Linked DNA regions of Prochlorococcus marinus str. MIT 0917. The protein of the gene in region 1 interacts with the protein of each later gene in a pairwise test. Links are inferred from orthologs where the notes say so. Each region holds a gene or a part of one and is shown on either strand. Other genes may lie near its edges.

Evidence for each region.
Region 2: the proteins of O5637_RS10545 (region 1) and O5637_RS05665 interact in binary tests that used the Escherichia coli proteins (3 or more experiments, as listed by UniProt). The link is inferred for Prochlorococcus marinus str. MIT 0917 from one-to-one orthologs.

What each region holds. Positions count from the first base shown.
Region 1 is NZ_CP114784.1:1,881,210-1,884,450, reverse strand. The notes cover bases 16-2,923. They hold O5637_RS10545 (peptidoglycan D,D-transpeptidase FtsI family protein), read right to left. Parts: upstream 2,414-2,923; coding sequence 617-2,413; downstream 16-616. Other genes in these bases: O5637_RS10540 (hypothetical protein), read right to left, coding at 2,422-2,820; O5637_RS10550 (transaldolase), read right to left, coding at 16-524. In the rest of the region: more of O5637_RS10550, read right to left, coding at 1-15; O5637_RS10535 (CPBP family intramembrane glutamic endopeptidase), read right to left, coding at 2,971-3,241. UniProt on the Escherichia coli protein: Essential cell division protein that catalyzes cross-linking of the peptidoglycan cell wall at the division septum. Required for localization of FtsN.
Region 2 is NZ_CP114784.1:959,101-962,311, reverse strand. What follows is about bases 146-3,023. They hold O5637_RS05665 (FtsW/RodA/SpoVE family cell cycle protein), read right to left. Parts: upstream 2,262-3,023; coding sequence 1,029-2,261; downstream 146-1,028. Other genes in these bases: O5637_RS05660 (ATP synthase subunit I), read left to right, coding at 2,692-3,023; O5637_RS05670 (cytochrome c biogenesis CcdA family protein), read right to left, coding at 269-1,009; O5637_RS05675 (cytochrome c biogenesis protein ResB), read right to left, coding at 146-263. In the rest of the region: more of O5637_RS05675, read right to left, coding at 1-145; more of O5637_RS05660, read left to right, coding at 3,024-3,111; atpB (F0F1 ATP synthase subunit A), read left to right, coding at 3,187-3,211.

The DNA.
Region 1 (3,241 bases):
ACACCTGCCTCAGCACAAGCAACTGCTTGATAAAAATTAAACAATAAAGTTAGATTGCAATGAATATTCTCTTTTTCCAATACCTCAGCAGCTTTTATCCCCTCCCAAGTAGAAGCAATTTTGATTAAAACCCGATCGTTAGAAATACCATCATGATTATATTTAGCAATTATTTTTCTTGCTTTTGCAATAGTGGCATCAGTATCAAAACTTAGCCGAGCATCAACCTCTGTTGAAACACGGCCAGGAATTAATTTCAAAATCTCTTTCCCAAAGACAACACAAAGTTCATCTAAAGCTTCCTTAACCACATCAGTATTGGAAGCACTGGCTCCTAACATTTCTCTTGAAGTAGTAAGTGCTTGATCAATTAAATTTTGATAAGCAGGTATTTGTGCGGCCGCGAGAATCAAAGAAGGGTTTGTTGTAGCGTCTCTGGGATGAAATTTTTTGATCGCTTCAAGATCACCCGTATCAGCAACAACTACAGTCATTGAGGATAACTGATTAAGAAGGGATTCCATAATTAAAAACGTCTTTCATATGTCATAGACTAGCTATATTTGTAATAGATTTCACCCTTTAATTAGTACTTTTGGAAAAATTTAGCCATCTCTTAGCTTTTGATAGCTAAATGCTCTTTTTTAGAAATACTTGGCGGGATTTTTTCAATCACAAGCAAAGTCTCAATAATTTTCTTTGCCACAGGGAGAGCCACAGTTGATCCATAGGCATTTGGCTTTTGGGGGTCATCAACAACTGCTAAAACGACAAAGCGAGGATCATCGATAGGAAGACTTGCAACAAAACTGCAAATTTTAGAATTATAGTTAAAACCATCTTGCGATTTTTGTGCCGTACCTGTTTTCCCTCCAATTCGATAGCCAGGAACATTTACCTCAATACCACTTTCATCGTAAAAGGACACCACTGTTTCCATCCATCCAAGAACAGTATTTGTAACTTCAGGAGATAAAATCTGCTTAGATTCTGAAGGAGTATTGAAATACGACTCATAATCACCTTTAAGGCCTTTAGTGATATGAGGCTTAACAAGTCTGCCACCATTTGCAATCAAAGCATGCAATTGAGCTAATTTAAGCGGAGTAATAGAAAAGCCTTGACCAAAGGAGGCTACCGCAGGTTCTATCGGTTGATTAACAAAAGTCTGCTTTGATTTTATTTGCCCAGAGACTGCTCCTGGAAGATCAGTCTCTGGGATTTCATCAATACCTAAGCGCCTTAACCATTGCCAGTAATTACTCGCATTCAATTTATTCATGATCTTAACCATACCTACATTGCTTGAGACTTGTAATACCTCAGGGAAAGTCAATATCCCATTGGGCTTTCGATCCCAATTAGAGAGAGGCCATCCTCCTACTGTAATTAGACCATCATCATTGACTTCTCCCTTAGGGCTTATAACTCCCTCCTCCAATGCCAATGCCAAATTAATTGGCTTAAAGGTAGAACCAGGTTCAAAAAGTTCTTGCACTGACCATTCTTTAAAAAGAGATGGAGAATAATCCCAATATTTATTTGGATCATAAGTTGGTGTAGAAGCCAATGCCAGAAGTTCTCCTGTATCTATATCCATTACGATTACCACACCTTTTTTTGCTTTCCACTTCTTTACTTGCTTACTTATTTCTTTAACGGCTACCTCTTGTAGCCTTACATCTAATGTTAATTGTAGACTTAGTTGATCCTCATCAAAAACACCACGTTGAACACCTATAGGTAAAGGGGTTCCATCAGCTCCTCTTCTGATTACACTTGCTTTCTCTAGACGCTTTAGATCTCTATCTAAACTTAATTCCAATCCAGCCTGAGGTCTTCTATCTAAATCCAAAAAACCAACTACATTTGCAAAAAGTGATCCATGAGGATAAAGCCTTTGAGGATACACCTCCAAATCAATACCACTTATCCCAAGTTTCTTAATTGTATTAGCCTTCTCAGGCGTTACACCATCTGCAAGTTTTACCCCTGAAGAATAATTTCCTAATTTGTTTAGGATCTCATCAACACTTTTGGATAGTGGCGAAGAGAGAAGTTTTGCTACTTCCACTGGCTTACGCACTGTCCTAGATGAATCACCAGGAAACTTAAAATACCTTGGATGTGCCCAAATCTTAAAGCGTCTCTCATCTATTGCGACAAGCTTTCCATTTCTATCTAAAATAGATCGACGTGTTCCCAAAGGGTTCTTTTGTTCTGTTTGAACTTCACGTGCAAGAGCTCTTAATTGCTCAGACCGAAATAGTTGAAGCCAACCTACTCTTAAAGAAAGCCCCCCAAGTCCAAGACATAACAAAAGAAAAATAATTCTAAATCTAGACTGAGATAGGGGTGAAAGAGTTTTCACTTTAAAACTCTTTCTCTTCTTTCTAGAATTAATACTTCTCATGTAAATTATTAATAACCTGACTTAATAGGGAAAGAAGATATTCTCTCTAGTAATTTACTTTTAAATGTCATATCGAATAGTTTTTTTGTTTCTTCAGGTTTTGGTCTGTCCACATATAAAAGATCTTCAGCTTTAGTCGAAACTAAATGTCTAGCCAACTTTTGATTTTTCAATAGGTAGCTTTCAAGAATTGAAGTTGATTCCAATATCCTTCGGTTCAAATCCCTAGTAGTTTCAAGTTTAGTAAAAGATTTAGTCCACAAATATTGAGAGTGAAGAGCAACGGATGACATTATCGCCACTGTCATGAGTATGCCTAGTAATGCACCATCTAAAACAATATGAAGAGCAGATTGAATTGAAAATTTTCGTTGAACCGGCTTTGACGAGAAAAGACTATTTAACAAACCCTTGGGCAACTTCTTTTTTTGAAATTGTCCTACTTTTTGTTTATATGGAGTGCGACTAACCAAATCAAAATTCAAAAGTAATTCAAGTCAAACACCTTGATTAAGCAACTGCAAGAGATGAAATACTGATGTTTTTTTTATTTCATATCAAGCTACTAACAATAAGCTAATAAAAGTCACTCCATTCCAAAGAGAATGCATAAGTGCACAAGGAAATAGCCTTCCTGAACTCAATCTCATTAAACCAAGACCAATTCCTAAAACGAATAGAGGAGGTAATTCCCCTATACTTAAATGAGCCAAAGCAAAGATCAAGGCACTGAATAAAACTCCGCTGATTTTGCCAACTTTGGATACCAATACAGGCAAAAGAATACCTCTAAAAACTAACTCCTCAAAGACTGGAGCCAAAACGACA
Region 2 (3,211 bases), 920 kb from region 1 along the record:
ACTGCAAGGGCTAAGCCAAGCCAAATGAGTAAGAATAAAAACCAAAAACTTGTATAGACATGATTGAATTCAAGAAGTAGCAATATATTTCCATTAATTATTCCAAGAAGAGGATTTTTATTGAAATTATCGTAATAGAATTGATCTGATTCTTGTTGTGGTATGAAAGTTCCAGCTGCACATGAAACAGCTATTAATAATAATAGTAATATCGCAATCTTTAAGCTAGAGAGCCAGTTTAAAACTTGGCTAATTTTTTTCATCTATTTTATGTCCAAACAGAAATAAGGCTCATAAGCCCTATTGTTAACAAAATCACTCCACTAATTGGTGGAACCCATTTCCCAATAGGTCTTAACGATAATAATTTTGGAATACTTGCTGCAAAAGTACCTGCTACAAATAAAGGAACAATTTGTCCAATAGCAAAACTTCCAAGAAAAATTGTGCCACTAAGAGGATTTCCTTGTTTAGCCACCCAGGCGAGAAGAACTGCTAGAACAGGTGTAGTACATGGCGAGGAGGCTAATCCAAAAGCAAAACCTGCTGAAACTGGTGCGAATGCCGGAGGAACTTGATTTGTCCAAGTTCCAGGGTCAGGACCAGATGGAAGTTTGAATTTAAAAATCCCCAGTAAATTAAGACCCATAATTATTGCTAAAAAACTTATGAATATTGAAAAGAAACCTGGTAATTGACCGTAAATTTTACCTAAAAAACCGCTTAGACTGCCTAAGAGCACTAGCGAAAGAACTATACCGCTGCAGAAACTAATAGTTTTTTGTAAAGGGTTTTGATTATTTTTAAATCCAGCTAAATATGCAACTGTTATTGGCAAAAGTGACAATGAACAGGGCCCCAAACTAGTCAAAAGTCCTCCAACAAAGACTATCAGAATTGTTAGGGGGGTTGGATTATTGAGCCCATTATTAATTAACTGCTCGCCATGACGAGTCAAATCAGAGAAAATTAAACTTATAGAAGAAATGTTCAAAAAGAGATTTGCCACTCTAAATTCTCTCTATAGATTATCTAGTTAAAAGTCTCTTTGAGGAATTTTTAATTAATAAATCTGAAGATTCAACTGAGGTCCTGACCAATAAGGCAGCTATAAGTAAGCTGGAAATCAATGAGTTGCCCCCATAACTAATCAAAGGGAAGGGTAGACCAGTTGTAGGCATTGCACCTGAAGAAACTGCTATATGCATAATTGATTGGCCAACAAGAATAGTTCCTGATCCAATAGAGATTAGTTTAGAATAATTATTTCTACAATTAATAGATATCTTAAGGGTTAAATATGCAACTACAAGTAGAAATGATAAAAGTAAAATAGATCCAAAGAATCCAAATTCTTCAGCAAAAACAGCAAATATAAAATCAGTACTCCTGTAGGGCAAATATTGTAATTTTTGCATTGAAAGACCATAACCCTCTCCGAACAGACCACCCGAACCAATAGCATAAAGGCTCTGAATTAATTGATATCCACTTCCTTGTGGATCTTTCCATGGGTTGATAAATGACATGATGCGACTTTGCTGATAGGCATTGAAAAAAATGCTTATTGAACCAATAAAAAAGCCGGATATTGCAGTGTTAAAAAGATATCGGAATTTAATACCAGATGCTAATGCAATCATCCAAAGCAATATTCCTATTAATGCAGCGGTGCTTAAATTTGGCTGTTTTATAATTAATACAATTATAGATGCAAAAATAGTTAACCAAAAAATTTTTTTTTCTGAATTTATTCTTTCCCATTGACCAAAAAGCTTTGCACTTTGAAGAATGATGAAAGGTTTGATTAACTCTGATGGTTGAATTTGTATTGGGCCGATAATCAACCATCGAGTGGACCCATTAACAGTACTACCGAAAAAGCTTGTTGATGCAATTAGGATCATACCTATAAAAAGGCATGGTCCTGACAGTCTAAGCCAACTTTTTAGATTAATATTTATAGCTATGTAGAAAATGCTCCAACTGGTGATCAGCCAGATTAGTTGTCTTTTTATGTAGTAGGCGCCTTCACCCATTTCTCTAGTTGCTACCCACCAACTAGCTGATCCAAGAATAAAGATTCCAGATATGCTCCAAAAGGCAATTAATCCCATGATCAAACGCCCCTCCTTTGGCCAGAGAGACCAAGGCAGTGGAAGAATCTTGTTGTTTATTAAAATACGGAGATAATCTTTTGATTCGTGAGTATTTTCCCTTCTGTGTTCTGAATGAATTTTCTTCTTAGAAATATTACTCAAAGGATGTTTTGCTTATAAACCATTGAGCCGTTTAATTACTATCTTGCCAAGTATTTAAATGTATTTAATTTACTTTTTTATGGAATTGCAGAAAAATCAAGAAGATTTTTATAAGTTCAAAGTTAATTGTTAGTTTTTAGAAACAAAATGAAGAACAAGATAGAACAATCTCTAATTATTTAAATTTATATCATCATGATTAAATTTTTAAAGAGACTGCATATTGATTTAGACTTAGATAACTAAAACTTTGTTTAAAATTTTTGCATAAGTTCTTAGATTAACCAAATTTTCATTTTATTGGTAAAAATTTTTTTGTTTTGATGCAAGTCTCGTGATAGATTCCCCGGGCCTTTGCAGAGAGCTTAGGTGTCTTGTTTGCGAAACAACTTCTCGCTATCACTAATGAACTCCAGTAGGAGGAATTTTCGTGGCATCTGAGACTGTTGAAAATTGCTCAAGTCATAATCCTCTTCTGGATATTGATTCATCGGACTCATCGTCCGAAGTCAAATCAGACGAATATCTTGAACTTCAATTTCGAGTATTCCGTCTGACATTTTTATTGACTATTTTTTCTGTTGGCATAGCAGGTTTCTTTTGGGGAATCCAAGCTAGTTCAAGCCTATTCATTGGTGCTTTATCGGGAATTTTTTATTTTCGCTTGCTTGCTCGCGGAGTTGGAAAACTAGGTACTTCATCAAAAATGGTCGGTAAAGTCCAGTTGTTAGTTCCGGTCCTTTTGTTTTTGGTATCTTCTAGATTCCCTCAACTTGATTTAATTCCGGCTTTATTAGGATTTTTGCTTTATAAACCAGCGTTAATTATTCAGTTTCTATCAATGCCATAGGTGCTTTTTAGAAATTAAATTTTTAAGTTTTGTTTGTTTGGCGTTTATTTTCTTCTTAACCTAACTTCCAGATAAATGGGTTTTTTACCATTTGTTTTTC